Regions from separate parts of the Glutamicibacter halophytocola genome, predicted to be linked through region 2. Evidence: riboswitches for the same ligand, from Rfam matches in the RefSeq annotation. Region 2 holds a riboswitch; each other region holds the start of a gene.

Region 1 (6,012 bases), 1.8 Mb from region 2:
AATGGGAACCGGGCGAGCTGCAGAACTTCGGTGAATTGCTGCACCGATTGAACATCAGCTTCGGCGAACTTGCCTAGACGGCAAGGCAGTTAGCTCATCAGGGCCAAGAAGTCATCTGCATTCAGGGCTGCCTGCTGCCCTGCTTGGGCTTCGTCGCCAAGGACATCATTAAAGAGCTGCGTCTTCTTCGCTTGAAGTGCCAGAACCTTGGATTCGATGGTGTCCTTAGCGACGAGGCGATAAACATAGACCGGCTTCTCCTGGCCGATGCGATGCGCGCGGTCAATAGCCTGGGCCTCGGCAGCCGGATTCCACCAAGGGTCCAACAAGATGCAGTAGTCCGCCGCCGTGAGGTTGATGCCAAAACCGCCTGACTTCAGCGAGATGAAGAAGACCGGGAACTGGCCATCTGTGAACCCCTCAATCAATTCCTTGCGCTTGGCGGCACTTGTCGAACCGTCCAGGTAGCCATGAGCAATGCCCAGCTCTTCGGCTATCTCCTTCGCTTTGGTAAGGAAGCTGGTGAACTGGCTGAAGATCAAGATCTTGTGTCCTTCTGCCACGGCATCGCCAATCATTTCACGCAGCAATTCGAGCTTCGCGCTCGCTCCGTCCCCTTCTCCGACCAGTGACGGGTCCAGGGCCAGCTGACGCAGCAAAGTGAGCGACTGGAGGATTTTGAACCGGTTCGAATCGACGTCGTCAACCAAGCCGAGCACCTCTTGGCGCACGCGCTGGAAACGCCGGTCGTAGGCTTTGCGGTGGTTTGGTTCCAGTTCCACCTCCAAGATTTGCTCCGTCTTGGCAGGAAGTTCGGGAACAACCTGTTCCTTGGTGCGCCGAAGGACAAAGGGGCGCAGCCGGCTCTTGAGCCGTTCAAGCCGTTCCTTGTCCCCGTCGGATATCTGCTTTTGGTAGTTGTCCTTGAAAGCGTTCTGAGCGCCCAACAGCCCAGGGGCTGCCAGCGAAACCAGGGCCCACAGCTCCAGCAGGTTGTTCTCCATCGGAGTGCCTGTGACCACAAATTTGCAGGGGACAGGCAGTTGCCGGGCCTGCTTATATCCCTTGGAGGCATGGTTCTTCAGCTGTTGGGCTTCATCCATGATCATGACCGAGAACCCTGCCGCTTCGAACTCTTCATAGGAGAGCCGGAAGATCGCATAGCTGGTCACGATCAACTGGGCATCGCCCAACTGGTCTGCGACTGTTTGCCCTGCCTTCTTGGCGGTAGAGGTAATCCCCCGCGTCTTCAGATGGGGAGTGAACCGGTGTGCTTCATTGATCCAGTTGCCTACGACCGAGGTAGGTGCCAGAACCAGGAATTTTTGGCCCGGGTTCTCGATGCGTGCCTGTTCGAGGCACGCCAGCAATTGGACGGTTTTACCCAGGCCCATGTCATCTGCCAGAACCCCTCCCAGCGAGTGGGTTCGCAGGAAGTTAAGCCACGCGAGCCCCTGTTCCTGGTAAGGGCGCAAGTTGGCCTTGAAACTCTCGGGCAGTTCCACGGGATTAAGCTCTTCGCCGCTGGTGAGCTCATTCATGTTCTGCAGCCACTGGTTATGCTGGGCTTCGATAATGCCCAGATCCAGCAGTTCCTTCCACCAGTCGATGCTCAGTTTGTGGACCCGAATTGTATTGCCTTCGACCTTGCCTAATTCACCGGCCTCGTCGATCAGCTGACGCAGCTGGGCGAAGTCTTCTCCGCCGATGGGAATGACGGTCAGGTCCTCAAGAACCAGATAATCCAAGTGCAGCGTGAGCGCAGCTAGCAGTAGCGCAAATGGCACCTTGATGTCATCGATGGTGACCTCGACTGTCAGATCAAACCAGTCTCCAGTGCTTTCACCAGCATCGATGGCTACCGTCGCAGGAGAGTCGATAATCCGATACTTGGGAAGCTGGTTCTGGGCTTCAATCAAGATATCGGGATGTTCTTCCAGTAACGGCAAGGTGTAGACCAAGAAGTCGATGGACTCATCCATCGTCAGCTCTCGATCTTCGTAGATCCCGTTCGATTTCACCTGTCCCAAGGCAGAGTCGTCGCCCAATTTGTCATTGATCGAAGCGATGATTTCCTTTTCAACACTTCGCTGGCGTTGGGCCTTGGCTGCGTACTTCCATGAATAATGCAGGCTGACGCTGTCGACAGTGCTTGAAACGCGCAGTCGCAGCACTGGTCGTGGAGGGTCGGGGATGGCGTAGGAAACATCCGCGCTCTTCAATGGCGCCAGCTGGCGCACCCTGTCCAGATGGGTTTGCTCAAACCGGCCTACTTCAGAAGACGGAATGAACTGGACACCGGAGGCAATAAACGTGGCGAGCTCTGCTGATACCGGATCAGCAAATTCTGCCAGGCCCCAGGTCTTGGATTTGGCCAACGGCTGGGAGGAAAAAGCCACAAAAGCAGGGGGATTTCCTACGGGCAACAGGTGCGTGTGTTCAGGTTCAGGACCATGAAGCACGCCTTCGACGGTCAGGCCGTTTTCCCCTTGACGGAAATCCACGTATGCATGGGCCAGTTTTTCACTGAAGTTCACCGGCGGCTTGGACGCAGAACCGCCATTAATAATGGCAACGCCTGCATCCTTGAGATCCTTGAAAGCGGCCAAGAGATCCTTGCCAGGAAGTTCCATCAAGGAAATCCAGTCTGTGGTTTCCCAGAAATGACCGTACTTCACCTTTTCGGCATGTTCCCGCAGGCGGTTCAATTCCACGACTGCGCGGCGTTGCGCCCTGGAAAAGTGCTCGTCAAAGGCGACCGATTTCCAGCTAATGCCGGTCTGCACCCACGGGCTCTTGGTTCCTTGCTTTGCCGGCCTCGCTTGGAGAGTGAGGACATCTTCTCCTCCGTACCGTGGCTCTGTGACGACCTTCAAAATCAGGCCCAGCGGCTCTTCGACAATGTCGGTTTCTACTTCAACGACGGGCAACAACCGATTCAGGTTTCGTTCCCATTGGGGAACCGCATTGCGTTGCCAGCCATAAGGGTCGGCTGCCTGATCCGAGACGTAGAGCGGGTCTTCGGCGTCGCTGACTATCTCCAGCAGCAGTGCTGCGACTTCCGGGCAGGAGTACTCAGATGGATGTTCGGTGCAGAAAGAGTGGAATTCTATGCCCTCGTTGCCGATCCGAAACCCGACCATGACCTCGCTGTTGCGAACCAGCGCAGTGACTCGGGCGTTCCCCCGTTCACGATGGCGTTCAACATCCTGGACTTTTCCGGATTCGAAGAAGAATTGCCCGATGCGAAGTTCTTCCTCGGACACTAATGAGTTCACTGAGGAAAGAGTCAGCTGGAATTCCATCATCGCCATCCATGGGTAGTGCGTTGGAGCGGATTGCTACCCACCATCCTATCGACGCTAAGGGACAGGACCGCCATGACGAAACGTTAAGTGGATACTTTACCGATCCGCTTGCCACAAGATACAAAGGAACCACTGAATCACGAGTTCCACTCATCACAGCCCTGGCTGAGTGGACGGCAACCCTTTAGGCCATTGTGCGGGGTGCCCCAGGTGACGATTCGACGCTTCTTGAAATCCAGGATCGTAAACGATGGCGCCCCTGCGCCAGAAAGGGGATGAATCCCCATGCCTCACGCAACAGCCAAGCTATCCGTGGCCGAAGACCGCTCTCAACGCCTGCAAGAAGCCGGTGCCGGTTGGGGCGAACGGATCTCCTCCGCTCCACACAGTGCCCAGTTGACCTTCACTGTCCAGGGCGAGGGTTTTGCTTCGGTCGCCAGCAATATTCGCGCCGGCAAGCACACCTTCACCGTCGATGAACCAGCAGCGCTCGGCGGTAACGACATCGCCGCCAGTCCCGTTGAATACGCATTGGCAGCCTTGGTCTCATGCCAGGTCGTGGTCTATCGGCTCTACGCCGAGAGCCTGGGCATCCAGGTTGATGATGTGCAGATTACCGCTGATGGGCAGCTCGATGTTCGCGGACTATTCGGCATCGACGCGTCGGTGCGTCCCGGTTTCTCTTCAGTGGATTTGAAAGTCCAGATAGCTGGTCCAGAATCCGTCGAGCGCTACGAGGAATTGCGCCAAGCAGTTGATGCCCACTGCCCAGTCCTCGATCTGTTCGCCAACCCGGTGCCAGTGGCCACCTCGCTGCATCTTGCCGAGGCCAACTAGCACCTGCTTAATAGCAAAGACGCGGTGGCGGCCCTTGTTATCAGAGGCCACCACCGCGTCGTTGCACTGGGAGGGATTACTGCTCCAGGAAGTTCAGCAAGACCTTGCCAGACTTCGAGGAATCCTTGGCTGTTTCAAAAGCTTCAAGGCCATCGGATACCGGGAACTCGTGGGTGACGGCCGCGCCGATGTGCAGGGAACCGTCGGCCAGCGCATCGATCACCTGGTCGATTTCGTCGTTGAAGCGGAAAGAGCCGACAAGTTCCAGCTCGCGGGTGATGGCCAGCGAAATCAGGGCAGGTTGCTCGCCGGAGGGCAGCAGGCCGACCATGACGACGCGTCCGCCACGCACCGCGCCGCGAATGGCAGAGGCCAGGCCGCGGTAATTGCCGCTGGCCTCGATCACCACATCGGCGTTGACCTTGGCGATTGCTTCCTGGTCATCGGCGCGCAGGGTTGCGGTGGCACCGAGTTCTTTGGCAATGCCCAACGGCGTCTCGTGCATGTCCACCGCGATGATTTCGCTGGCACCGGCGCGCTTGAGCACCGCCACGGCCAGCGCTCCGATCGGGCCAGCGCCAATGACCAGAGCTTTTTTGCCGGAGACGGTGCCGGCACGCGAGACCGCATGCCAAGCCACGGCGGCTGGCTCGGCCAGCGCAGCGTCACGCAGCGAGAGGCCAGCGGGCAGTTCGCGCAGCATGCGTGCAGGCAGATTCACCTCGCGGGCAAAAGCGCCCTCGGTATGCGGGTAGCGGGCAGCCGAGCCCAAATAAGTGCATCCGGGTGAAAGGTTCGGGCGGTCAGAAGGATAGGGTTCCCCGGTGTCTCCCGGTGTTGCCGGGTGCACCGCGACTTTGCTTCCCGCGCCCGGGCCGCTGCCATCAGCGGCCGCCTGGATAACGGTGCCGACGATCTCATGCCCGAGAACCATCGGGGCCTTGAGGATGGACTCCCCGGCCGCTCCGTGGCTCCAATAGTGCAGGTCCGAACCGCAAATGCCGCCATAGGCGATGGCGATTCGTGCTTCATCCGCAGCGGGTGCGGGCAGGTCGATCTGCTCGATCCGCAGGTCGCCAGCGGCATGGGCGACGACGCCCAGGGTCTTGTTGGAAAGGGTGCTAGACGACAACGCTCATGCCTCCGTCGATGAAAATGGTTTGCCCGTTGACGTAGTTGGATCCGTCCGATGCCAGCCATACCGCTGGACCGGCCAAGTCCTCGACTGAGCCCCAGCGGGCAGCCGGGGTACGGCCCAGGATCCAGGAATTGAACTTCTCGTCGTCCACCAGGTTCTGGGTCATTTCGGTGTGGATGTATCCCGGTGCAATGCCGTTGATCTGCAGGCCCGCGCCAGCCCATTCGGCGGTCATCGCGCGGGTGAGGTTGCGCAGGCCGCCCTTGGCCGCGGTGTAGGCGGAGATGGTGGGGCGGGCGAGGTCGGTTTGCACCGAGCAGATGTTGATGATCTTGCCTTCGCCGCGTTCCACCATGCCGCGGGCGGCTTCTCGGCCTACCAGGAATGCGCTGGTGAGGTTGGTATCAATCACACGCTGCCAGTCGGCCACGTCGAGGTCCAGCATCGGCACGCGGTGCTGGATGCCGGCGTTGTTCACCAGAATACGGATGGCGCCGATGTTCTTTTCGATGGCTGCGATGTTCTCGCGCACGGCGGCGTCGTCGGTGACGTCAAAGCAGGCGCTGTGGATTTTTTCGGCACCGTAGCGGGTGGCAAATTCGGCGGCGGTTTCGGCCAGACGCTGCTCATCGCGGCCATGCAGGATGATCGTGGCGCCGGCATCTGCCAGGGCGCGGGCAAGTTCGCGGCCGATGCCGCGGGAGGACCCGGTGACCAGGGCCAGTCGTC
Region 2 (6,012 bases):
GTGCGTGCCATGCGGATCACCGAATGCGGGTTGGCGATCACCACCTTGTGGAACTGCCCGCCCTCGTTGACTCCGGCATTTTCCCAGGACAGCTCGGGACATAGCTGGCGGGCAATGGACAGTTCTTCCATGGTGGCAGGACGGCTCACTGATGCTCCTTTAATTCGCTGTCTTCAGGCTACCTCAGCCCGCGCACAGCCTGATCAGCCTATGATCGAGAACGTGAATGCCAAGATCCTGAAATTCGAGATCGCCCTGGTGCTGGCCCTGTCCCTGGGGCAAAGCGCGATCTATTCGATCCTGAGTTTTGCCGACAAGGCCACCAGGGCGCCGCTGCGCGAGCAGACGACCTCGCTGAACAACCCGTTGAGCACCCGCGAATTTTTCGACTTCTCCTATCAGCTGCTGGACATCGTCTTTGCGCTGGTTCCGGTGCTGCTGGCCCTGTACCTGATGAAACGCAGCACCGGGCGGGGAGTGCGGGAGATCGGTTTTGACCTGCGCGCCCCGGGCAAGGACGCCTTGTTCGGCGCCGGGCTGTTTCTGGCCATGGGGCTTGGCACCCTGGGCGTCTACGCGGCAGGCCGGGGGCTGGGCATCACCACCGCGATTTCCGCGGCCAACCTGGGGGACTACTGGTGGAGTGTGCCGGTGCTGCTGCTCTCCGCGGTGCGCCATGCGGTGCTTGAAGAAGTGCTGATGCTCGGCTTCCTGTTCAGCTATGCGAAGAAGCTGAACCTGGGGTTGTGGACCACGATCATTGCCTCGGCGGTGATCCGCGGCAGCTACCACCTGTACCAGGGCGCGGGGCCGATGATCGGCAATATGCTCATGGGCGTGGTCTTCGGCTGGGTCTACCACAAGTACGGGCGGGTGATGCCGCTGGTGATCGCGCACTTTATGCTCGACGCCATCGGCTTTGTCGGATATGCCCTGATCGGCCCGGCGATCGGGATCGGCGCCTAGCGCGGATACACTGCAGGAATGAAGATTTCAGTGCTGGCTGCGCAGCAGATTCCCGAAGCCGTTGCGCTCTGGGACGCCACCGAGCTGACCCGGCCGTGGAACGACCCCTGCGCCGATACCCTTCGAGCCTTGGAAACCTCTACCTCGACGGTGCTGGCGGCGAGCGAGGGTTCACAGGTGATCGCCACCGCGATGGTCGGACATGATGGGCACCGCGGCTGGCTCTATTATGTGGCAGTGGACCCGCGGCGGCAGGGCAGCGGACTGGGCGCCCAGATGGTCCAGGCCGCCAGTGATTGGCTCACGCAGTGCGGCGTGCCCAAGGTGCAGCTGATGGTGCGCGAGGAAAATGCCGCGGTGCGCGGCTTTTACGAGCGGCTGGGATTTGAAGACCAGCACGTCCTGGTCCTGGGCAAGCGCCTTGATGCCAGCGCATAAAAAATGGCAGGCGGGGACGCCATTGTCCCCGCCTGCCGACGTACTACAACACCACAGGACCGTTCTGCGTTTCAAAGGTCACCGACAAGATGCCCGGGGTGCCATTGGGCGCCTGGTAGTCCATGGTCACCGCGCCGAGGTGCACGTTCTGGGGCTGGCCCAGCCATTCCAGGACCCGATCGCGCGACCCGGCGATCGAGATCCCGCTGATCTCCCCGGTGGGCTCCAGGGCCTTGGAAGGATGCAGGTCCTTGGCTTCCTCGTCCCAGGAGATCAGGTAGGGGCACTGCGGGTCGGCGATCAGGCCCTTGATGCCGATCTGCTGCCAGGTCAGCTCTCGGCCGTCGGGGAATTTGCGGTTGCCCGGAACCGACTTGCGGCCCAGGCGGTCTTCGGCGCTGGATAGATCGTCCACCGAAACGCACCAGCCCATCCAGCCGCCGCCGAGCTCCGAACGGGCCCGCACCGCCTGGCCGAAGGGGGCCTTGTCGCTGGCCGGGTGGTTGAGCACCTCGACCACTTCGAGGTACTGGCCATGCTTGAGCGGGAAGATGACATTGCGTGTCCCGAACCTGGAATGCACGCCTCCCTTGACGAATTCCAGGCCGAGCGACTCGGAGATTCTTTGCGCGGTTGGCAGCAGCCCATCCGGGCCACAGGCATAACTAACGTGATCTAGCCTCATCATGTGCCCATCATGACAACATGTGACCGCAGTCTCTACTTAGGCGACCCTAAGATTTTTGGCGGAATCGAATTCCCTGCGGCAAAAGCGCCATGGATGTGAAATATGACCGATTGAGACCATTTTGCAGTGCCCGCATTGCAAAAATCTTCGGTTTTCGGGCACACTGGAAACAGGTCATGAGTCCCAGTAACAAGCCCCGGCTTACTGGGCGGCAACCCTCCAACCGCGGTGGGGTGCCCCGGGTGAAGACCTGGCCCCCAGGTGCACAAGGCAGCTGGGGACAAGCGCGGGTAACCCTGGAAGGCTTCGTGGCGAGGTCTTTCCTCTCGGTGTCTTCTCAGTGGTCTACCCCCAAAGTCGCATGAACTATTTTGGAGGAAACCATGAGCAGCAACTGGTCATTTGAAACCCGTCAGATCCACTCCGGGCAGACCCCGGATCCCGCCACCGGAGCGCGGGCCTTGCCGATCTTCCAGACCACTTCCTTTGTCTTCCCGACCGCGCAGAGCGCTGCCGCGCGCTTCGCGCTGCAGGAGCTGGAACCGATCTACACCCGCATCGGCAACCCGACCACCGACGCGGTGGAAACCCGGATCGCCGATCTGGAAGGCGGCGTAGGTGCCCTGCTGCTCTCCTCGGGCCAGGCAGCCACCACCTTCGCGATCCTGAACCTGGCCGAGGCCGGCGACCACCTGGTGGCCAGCCCCAGCCTCTACGGCGGAACCCAGAACCTGCTCAAGCACACGCTCAAGCGCCTGGGCATCGAGGTCACCTTCGTGGCCGACCCGGATAACCTGCAGGACTGGCGCGACGCGGTCCGCCCGAACACCAAGGCCTTCTTCGGCGAAACCATTTCCAACCCGCGCCAGGACGTGCTGGATATCGAGGAAGTCGCCAAGATCGCCCACGAAAATGGCGTGCCGCTGCTGGTGGACAACACCCTGGCCACCCCGTACCTGATTCGCCCGATCGAATTCGGCGCCGACATCGTCATCCACTCGGCCACCAAGTTCCTGGGCGGGCACGGCAATGCGATCGCCGGGGTGATCGTGGACTCGGGCAACTTCGACTTCGCCCAGGACCCGGAGCGCTTCCCGGGCTTCAACACCCCGGACGAGTCCTACAATTCCCTGGTATTCGCCCGCGATCTGGGCGTGAACGGCATTCTCGGTGCCAACTTGGCCTACATCCTCAAGGCGCGCGTGCAGCTGCTGCGCGACCTGGGCGCCTCGGTCTCCCCATTCAACGCCTTCCTGATCGCCCAGGGGCTGGAAACCCTGTCCCTGCGCATCGAGCGCCATGGCGAAAATGCGCGCGAGGCCGCCAGCTGGCTCGAGGCCCGCGCCGAGGTGCAGAAGGTCGCCTATGCCGGCCTGGCCTCCTCGCCATGGTTCGAGCGCGCCAAGAAGTACAGCGATCACGGTGCCGGCTCGATCATCGCCTTCGAACTGGCTGGCGGCGCGGCGGCCGGCCAGGCGTTTGTGGACGCGCTTGAGCTGCACTCCCACGTGGCCAACATCGGCGATGTCCGCTCGCTGGCCATCCACCCGGCCTCCACCACCCATGCGCAGCTGTCCGAGGCCGACCAGATCGCCGCCGGGGTGAGCCCGGGACTGGTCCGGATCAGCGTGGGTCTGGAAAATATCAAGGACATCCTGGCCGACCTGGAACTGGGCTTCAATGCTGTTGCCGCCCTGGGCGACTCGGCCGGGGCTAACAAGGAATTGCAGGAAACCCTCTAGGCATGGCATCCATTGCAACCACCGAAGAACCACAGCTCGCCGAGGGCCGGGACGGCATGATGCGCCGCAGGGCCGTCGGCGGGCACCACTTCGAATTCGGCGGCTACCTGCCACAGGTAGAGCTGGCCTACGAAAGCTGGGGCACCCTCGATGCCGACGGCTCCAACGCCGTGCTGGTGATGCATGCGCTGACCGGCGACGCCCACGTCGCCCAGGGCGATTCGCGCAGCGCCGGCTGGTGGGACGGGTTTGTCGGCCCCGGGGCCACCATCGATACCAGCAAGTACTTCGTTCTCGCCGTGAACATGATCGGCGGCTGCAATGGTTCCACCGGCCCGTCGTCGCCCGACGAGCATGGCGTGCCCTATGGATCGCGCTTCCCCTTTGTCACCATCAAGGACGCGGTGCGCCTCGAAGCGCGCCTCGCACAATTGCTGGGCATCACCTCCTGGCATGCGGTGATTGGCGGGTCGATGGGCGGGGCGCGCGCCTTGGAATACGCCGTCGAGTTCCCCGAACAGGTCAAGAACCTGGTGGTGATGGCCTCGTGCGCCCAGGCCACCGCGGAACAAATCGCTTTTGCCCAGGTGCAGACCCAGTCCATCCGGCTGGATCCGAACTTCAACGGCGGCGATTACTACTCCAGCGGTGCGCGGCCGGATGAAGGCCTGGGCCTGGCCCGGCGCCTGGCGCACATCACCTATCGTTCCGAGGCCGAGCTCCAGGCCCGCTTTGGCCGGGCCGCGCAGCCCGGCGAGCAGCCTGCCGGCCAGTTCGACGGCTCGCGCGGGCGCTACCAGGTGGAAAGCTACCTGGATCACCAGGCGGCCAAGCTGGTGAATCGTTTTGATGCCAACAGCTACCTGCTGCTCACCGAGGCGCTGATGAGCCATGACGTGGCTCGTGGCTACGAATCGCTGGGCGTCGCACTGGCTCGGCTTGAAAAGGTCAATGTGGTGGTGGCCGCGGTGAGCTCGGACCGGTTGTACTTCCCGGAGCAATCCGAACAGCTGGCCGCTTCCCTGGCCACCCCCACGCCGGTGCACTACATCGATTCGCCGATCGGCCACGATGGCTTCCTCACCGATGCAAGCCAGCTCGAAGGCGTTTTGCGCGGCCTGGTTTTCAGCCGCTAGATCAGCACCGCGAAGGGACAGCCCCACCAGTTTTCGGTGGACGCTGTCCCTTCATGCTGTACTGCCACAGTGCTGCTGCAGTGCTACTACTGCGCGCTGTCGCCGGCGCCCAGGGAATCGTTGGGTTTTGGCGCGGTGAACGGCACCGCAGAAGGGCGCTTCGGGGTGATTCCGTCGCCCGAGGACTGATGGCGCAACCGGCGCAAGACCCACGGAGCCAGGTGCTCGCGTGCCCACTGCAGGTCTTCGATCCGCGCCTCCCGCCAGCTTCGAACATCCGCCACGGGTGCCACCTCGGTGTCGATCGAGTGGGGCACGTTCAGGGAATCCAGGGCCATGGCCGCAATCCGCTGATGGCCCAAGGGGGAGAAGTGCAGGCGATCCGGTGCCCACATCTGCGACTGGTGCAGTTCGCGCAAAGCCCACATGTCGGCCACGATCGCGTCATAGCGCGCTGCCACGGTGCGGATATTCTCGTTGTAGATCGCCACCTTGCCGCGGATGCTGCCCAGCACCGGCGTATCGCGAATATCCGGACCGGTGACGATCAGCAGCGTCGCACCCGTCGCGCTCAGCTCGGCCACCGCTCCGTCGAGAATATCGGCGATCTTGTCCGGATCCCCGCCCGGGCGCAGCACGTCATTGCCGCCTGCACACAGTGAAATCAGATCCGGCTTCAAATCAATGGCCGGAGCAACCTGCTCCGAGACGATCTGCCCGATCAACCGGCCGCGGATCGCCAGATTTGCATAGGAAAAGTCCGGAACCGTGCTGCTCAGCTCCTGGGCCAGACGGTCGGCCCAGCCCAAATGCCGGCCGGGATTTGATGGATCGGGGTCACCGATTCCTTCGGTGAAAGAGTCGCCCAAAGCGACGAAGCGACGCCATGGATGAAGTGTCTCTGTTGTGGAATCGGGAGTTTCAAGGTCTAGATCTTTAGGCACAATCTACATTGTTACCCTATGGTAACTGTCCGTCAATCAGCCTCCGGGATGATCTACTTCACCCGTCGCGCCAGTCCCTGAGTAGATCCTGGCGAGCC
Region 3 (6,012 bases), 330 kb from region 2:
CGCCTGCGTCCACCACCTGGCTCTGCGCAAACGGCGAGGTGTCGGTGGCAGGGTTGTACGGGCGGATCAGGCGCGAGGATTCGCGCACGTGGTTGGCGCCGAAGCGCGCCCCGGGCCGGTAGGAGACACCGGTGTCAAAAGGCACGCCGATGATCTTGATATCCGCGTTCTGGACCTGGTCCAGGCGGGGCAGCCGGGCATAGGTTCCGGCCCCCGCATAGCGCGGGATGACCGCTGCGTTGATCGGACCCAGATGGCCGTTTTCCTCAATGCGGACTTCTTTCATGTTCTTGCCCTCCCGGCGTTTCACGGCTTTCACCGTAGTTGCCCAATATGAAACTTCAGTTTCCTATTATGCTATTTTGTTGGCGCGGTCACGTCAAGGCTTAAGCCATGGATCCGGGAGCTGGGGCGCGCAAAAGGGCAGAATGCCGCCGCCAGGGCATGCGGGGGCAGGGTTCAGCGCTGCGGCAATTGGCACGCGGTCCTATCCGGGGAGGAGCAGCGTGAGTGATGGCCCGGGGGCCGGTGCAAGAAAGGAGCTGGATCGCTGGGCCAGTTGGCTGGCGCAGCGGCATGATCGCCGGAAGACTAGGCGCCGCGGAAGTTCTTCGTGCTGGCATTAACCAGCGAACGATCGATTTCATGGATCGCCACGCAGAACCCGGCGGAGAGGATCAGGGACTTGAGCATGAGCTCGGAGAGGTCATCGGCTACGTAGACCAGTTGCAGGGGCCCGACCAGGATCATGAGAATGATCGCCCAGAAGGCATATAGCCACGAAACGCGGGCCTGCGCCATTTGCGGGAAGCGGGCCCTGCGCCGAATGGTCCGCAGGCCGAGCACCACAATCACCACCGCGATAATAACCGCCCCGATGAAAAAGAAATTGCGCTGCGTGCGGATCCACGTCAGGGTCGTGCCGGCAAGAAGTCCGACAAGCACCGAAGCCCACCAGCTGATGCAGCGAAGCTGATCCCGTGCGCCAGTATCCTCGCTAGTCCTCACGCCACTCCCATCGATCACCGCACTGTGTGCGCACGCCGAGCACACCTTTTTAGAATACGCGCTCCACAGCACCGCAACGAAAAGGAGCGCTTGAAGCTAGAGGATCAAGGTCCAGGTCACCAGGGCTGCCTCATCGGACTCGTTTTCCCAGCTGTGCGGCTCGCGCCCGGGAAAGGTCATGGTGTCCCCGGCCTGGAGCTCAACACGCTGCTCGGGCAGCACGAGGGTGAATTTCCCGGCGATCACATGGAGCACTTCCAACTCGCAGTCCACCGAATACAGCTCGGCTTCGCCGGAGCCCTTGGGAGCGATTTCGGCTCGGATCATCTGCACGCGCTTCTCGCTGCGCGGCGTCACCAGCTGCTCGGTGATCCCCTCCCCGCCCAGCGACACCCGCGGCGCTTCTTCCAGCCGCACCAGCATGGTTTCGGGCACTTCAAATAGCGTGCCCACCTCGATGCCGAGCACCTCGCACAATTTCAGCAGCGTGGAGACCGAGGGGCTGGTGAGATCTCGCTCAACACGCGAGAGGAAGCCCTTGGTCAGCCCAGACAGCTCAGCGACCTGGTCGATGGTCATTCGCTGCCGCTGGCGCACCCCGCGCAACCGCGAACCGATATTGATCGCGGCACCGCTTGATTCCACGGGCAGGGTCTTCATGCTTTCGCTCCATCACTTCGCTTGTTGCGGCACGCCAGCAGCCAAAGGGGCGCTCCGAAAAGGCTGCGGCGGCAAGTTTACCAATAGTAAACAGAGCATAGCGCGAGTCCTGCAAATATGCCGTGTCCCACACGTTCCGCGCTCCAGATCCCCACACGCTGGCTAGACTCTGATCATGGATCACAGCAAGGAACTGCTCCAGGAATATCTCTCCGACGCGCGCGACGCAGTCATCTACAAGGCCCAGGGGCTGAGCGCACAGCTGGCACGCAAACCGCTGACGCCCACCGGAACGCACATCCTCGGCGTCGTCCACCACCTGGCCATCACCGAGTACGGGTATTTTGCCCAATGCCTCGGCCGCACAGTGGATGACCCCTATATCCAAGAGCTTCTGGATGCCGATGACCCGCAGGCCGACTTCCTGCCGCCGGCCCGCTTCAGCGCCAGCGGGATTATCGAGCTGTACCGGGAGTCAACCGCCTTCTCGGATGCTGGCATCAGGGCTTTGCCGCTCAGCGCTCCCGTCGAAGTGCCCTGGTGGATCCGCCGCCGGCACACCACGCTGGAACATCTCATGGTGCACATGATCGCGGAAACCTCCCGGCACGCCGGCCACCTCGACATCGTGCGCGAACAGCTTGATGGCTTCACCGGCTTGCGCCCCGAAGCGCCCAACCTCCCGGACTATTCCGCAGCGCAATGGGCCCAGCAGTTCGAATCGATCAACCGCCTCGCCATCGGTGATGACCACCAGTAGCCAGGAGCCCAGGTCATATTACGGAACAGGCCTTCATCGCGGACAGCGCAGGCGGTAGCATCACAAGTGTTGCTTCACGAGACACGGCGCCAAGCTCCGACTGGCCGTGCACCAACCCCAGATTCATGGGTGGTTCGGATGAAGAAGCGGTCCGTTCACACACTGTGCTCGGGCAAGAACACAGCGAGAGCGCATCACATGGCCTATTCCGTCCTGCCCATCGTCGACCGCCGAACCGGCCAAGTGCAATTCAAGGTCCACGGACTCTGGCATATCTGCTACGTCGGCGATCCAATTCTGCTCGAACAGCTCCTGGCCCGCTGCGCACGCCGCCCGGTCTTCGATCCGGAAACTTCCCAGCTGCTCCTGGGCGTTGCCGCCGCAGGGGAACCGCAGGGGCGCAACGCCGCTTTTAGCCTTGCCAAATTCCCAACGCCCCATCCCCTTACTAAAATCGGTAGCTGACCCGTTCACCGAGTTTCGACAAGAAATTCGACCTGCCAAGAGAGCTGTTTTCGTGATGTCGAACCAGTCAGCAACCGAACCTACCCGTGCCCAAGTCCAGCGCTGGCGAAAATACCTGGCCGATGAAGTCGCCGAAGGCGCCATCTACCGCACCCTGGCCCAGAAGAAATCCGGGCAGGAAAGGCAGATCCTGCTGGGACTCGCCGAAGCCGAAGCGCGGCATGAGGCGCACTGGCGGGCCAAGCTGGGCGAACACGCCAAGCCGGTCCGCCCATCATTGCGCCGCACGATCTTGCGCTTCTTGGCCCGCAATTTCGGCTCGGTCTTCGTGCTGGCCATGGCACAGCGCTCCGAGAGCAATTCGCCGTACCGCGACGACAAGGACGCGACCGCGCAAATGGCCGCCGACGAACAGGTGCATGAAGAAGTAGTCCGCGCACTGGCCACCGCCGGCCGGGCTCAGCTCTCGGGCAACTTCCGCGCCGCGGTTTTTGGCGCGAATGACGGCCTGGTCTCCAACCTCGCCCTGATCATGGGCATCGGCGCCACCGGGGTATCCTCCACCTTCGTGCTCTTTTCCGGCATCGCCGGGCTCTTGGCCGGAGCGCTATCCATGGCGGCCGGCGAATTCGTCTCCGTGCGGTCCCAGCGCGAGCTTCTCACCGCTTCACGGCCCACCCAGGTGACGCTGACGGCAGCACCCAACCTCGATTTGGCGTCCAACGAGCTGGTGCTGATCTACAAGGCCCGCGGCATGAGCGATGAAGATGCCGAACACCGCGCCGCAGAACGCATGGGGCTTTTCACCTGTGATTGCAACCCCGCCTTCTCGCTGAACCCCGAGGAACGCGCAGAGGAATTGGAAAACGAACACGAAGAGCTCGGCTCGGCCACCGGCGCGGCAGCCACTTCCTTCTGCCTCTTCGCTTCCGGCGCCATCATCCCGATCCTGCCCTATATCTTCGGTCTCGGCGGCTTGGCGGCCGTGGCCATCTCCGTGATCCTGGTGGGGATCGCCTTGATGATCACCGGAGCCATCGTCGGCCTGCTCTCCGGAGCCTCGCCGCTCAAGCGCGGCCTGCGCCAGCTGGCCATTGGATGGGGCGCCGCAGCGGTCACCTACTGCCTGGGCCTGCTCTTCGACGTGCAGGTGGCATGACCGGCTGTTGGCTCGGCTTCAATCGCCCATGACCCCGCGGCATCATCTGATGCCGCGGGGTCATTTGCTTGGGGGCGCTACCAGCGTGTGCGCCGGCGCAGCGTGCTCATGGAGCTGATGAACTCCATCGCCTCGGCCGCGGTGTCCACCAGGGCAATCTTTTCTCCCATCACCCGATCGGCGGCTAGCGCCTGGAGCAGCGGCCACACCGGCAGGGTCCTGGTCCAGTATTCACGGCCGAACAGGACCATGGGAACCACCCGGGCGCCGGTGGCATAGTAGTTTTCGCAGGCATCCTGGAAGATCTCCTGAACCGTGCCGGCGGATCCGGGCAAGACAATCAGCCCGCCATTGGACTGCTCCAGGAGAATTGCCTCGCGGATGGAGTTGGCGAAGAACTTTGCGATCTTCGTGGCAAAAAGATTTGGCGGTTCGTGGCCGTAAAACCATGTAGGCACCCCCAATGACTGCTGCGAGCTGGGGAAACGATCCTTGACGGCGAGCGCGGTCCTGGCCCATCCGGTGCGCTGGTGAATGGCGTCGGGCTGTTCGGCGAGCATTTCCAGGGCAAGGTTGAGATCCTTTTGCTGGTAGCCTGCCAGCCATGCCCCGGCATTGGCAGCTTCCATGGCTCCCGGTCCCCCGCCAGTGGCCACGCCATAGCCGGCCCGGGTAATCAATTGGCCCAGTTCCACTGTTTGCGCGTACTCGCGTGAACCGCGGCGCATCGCATGGCCGCCCATAACCCCGATGAGCGGGGAATCCTTGAACACGCCCTCATAGACTTCCGAAATCAAAGCCTGCCCAACGTGGTGATCATGCAGGGTCCTGGCCATCGCATCTTCGGGATTCAGCGCAGCCGGTGCGGTGTGCTGTTGCGAATAGGCGTAGATCTTCGCATCCGGGACCTGTTCGTAGCCCTGCGCGCGGATCCCTTCATAGAGTTCTTCCGGGGTATACAAGCTGCGTTCCCCCGTGGTGAAGGGCAGTTCTTCGCCAGAGCTCATGCACAGGCCACCGGTCGCCTGAACCAGTTCCCGCCCATGCTGCGAGTATTGGCAATCGATGAAGATCGCTTCCGACAGGTCCAGGGAGCGAAGGACGGAGTCCCGTTCACGCAGATCAACCCGATGCACGCGCCAGCTGAATCCGCGGGGGTGGAGGGAGGAAAGCGCGTCGGAAGCCAAGCGATCAAACTCGACGAGCGAGGTGATATTCACTGCCCTCGCCGGTAGATAAGGCCAGATGTGCGACATGCGTCAACGCTACGTCATAGATAGTGATTATTCACAGACAGGCCCTTGAACTTTCACCGCGGGCCGGAACGTGAAACGATGAGAGGATGAGTGATTCTGTTCCCCCAACCATCGACGCGCGCCACTTGCTGCGCTATCTGGGCGATGTCCCTTTCTTTTACGGAAAGAACATAGCAGCTGAAGAAAATTCTGTGGTTGACGTGGAATTTGATGAATCCACCCGGCAGATCGAAGGCACCGTGCGTGCTAACGGCGAAGAATTTTCGCCGATGATCCAGGTTCAAATGGCCGGCGACGACTGGCAAATCGAGCTTTGCGAGTGCACGTGCGACAAGCCCGGCATCTGCGCGCACATTGCCGCCTTGGCCATCGTCTCGAACAAGATTGCTTCGCAGCCGCGCCTTGTGGCCGTGCCGGAAGAAAAAAGCTCGGCCGCATGGGCCCAGCAAATCGACTCGTGGTTCCAGCCCTCTGAACCTGGCCCAGCCGACGGGCTGCTCGGCTCGCAGCACGACCCCGTGGTAGCCATGGGTTTGCAATTCATGCTCTTCGATGCGAAGAACACCACGCAGCAACAACAGTGGATGCCGACCGGCACCATTCCGCATCCCACCCGCAATAAGCGATTCCGCCTGGGCGTGCGGCCGATGGTCCGCAATACCGAAGGCCGCTGGGTTCGCGGGCAGCTGCGCTGGACCACCCTG

Evidence for each region. Region 2 has a riboswitch for S-adenosylmethionine ahead of AOZ07_RS04895 (bifunctional o-acetylhomoserine/o-acetylserine sulfhydrylase). Riboswitches for the same ligand answer to the same signal wherever they lie in the genome.
Region 1: another riboswitch for S-adenosylmethionine. It lies ahead of AOZ07_RS14470 (OsmC family protein); the one in region 2 lies ahead of AOZ07_RS04895 (bifunctional o-acetylhomoserine/o-acetylserine sulfhydrylase).
Region 3: another riboswitch for S-adenosylmethionine. It lies ahead of AOZ07_RS03445 (hypothetical protein); the one in region 2 lies ahead of AOZ07_RS04895 (bifunctional o-acetylhomoserine/o-acetylserine sulfhydrylase).

Annotation. Positions count from the first base shown of each region.
Region 1 covers NZ_CP012750.1:3,121,494-3,127,505, forward strand. Annotated here, with positions in the region: gene AOZ07_RS14460 (MarR family winged helix-turn-helix transcriptional regulator) at 1-77, shown strand, start outside; gene AOZ07_RS14465 (DEAD/DEAH box helicase) at 90-3,278, opposite strand; SAM riboswitch class IV at 3,444-3,564, shown strand; gene AOZ07_RS14470 (OsmC family protein) at 3,594-4,145, shown strand; gene AOZ07_RS14475 (L-idonate 5-dehydrogenase) at 4,222-5,277, opposite strand; gene AOZ07_RS14480 (SDR family oxidoreductase) at 5,267-6,012, opposite strand, start outside.
Region 2 covers NZ_CP012750.1:1,047,846-1,053,857, forward strand. Annotated here, with positions in the region: gene AOZ07_RS04875 (aminoglycoside phosphotransferase family protein) at 1-149, opposite strand, end outside; gene AOZ07_RS04880 (CPBP family intramembrane glutamic endopeptidase) at 211-966, shown strand; gene AOZ07_RS04885 (GNAT family acetyltransferase) at 985-1,404, shown strand; gene AOZ07_RS04890 (VOC family protein) at 1,448-2,092, opposite strand; SAM riboswitch class IV at 2,265-2,385, shown strand; gene AOZ07_RS04895 (bifunctional o-acetylhomoserine/o-acetylserine sulfhydrylase) at 2,476-3,834, shown strand; gene metX (homoserine O-acetyltransferase MetX) at 3,837-4,970, shown strand; gene AOZ07_RS04905 (SGNH/GDSL hydrolase family protein) at 5,057-5,914, opposite strand; gene AOZ07_RS04910 (SHOCT domain-containing protein) at 5,973-6,012, opposite strand, start outside.
Region 3 covers NZ_CP012750.1:716,924-722,935, reverse strand. Annotated here, with positions in the region: gene speB (agmatinase) at 1-286, opposite strand, end outside; gene AOZ07_RS03460 (hypothetical protein) at 592-1,008, opposite strand; gene AOZ07_RS03455 (helix-turn-helix domain-containing protein) at 1,105-1,668, opposite strand; gene AOZ07_RS03450 (DinB family protein) at 1,844-2,428, shown strand; SAM riboswitch class IV at 2,501-2,613, shown strand; gene AOZ07_RS03445 (hypothetical protein) at 2,627-2,893, shown strand; gene AOZ07_RS03440 (VIT1/CCC1 transporter family protein) at 2,949-4,052, shown strand; gene AOZ07_RS03435 (LOG family protein) at 4,130-5,308, opposite strand; gene AOZ07_RS03430 (DEAD/DEAH box helicase) at 5,395-6,012, shown strand, end outside.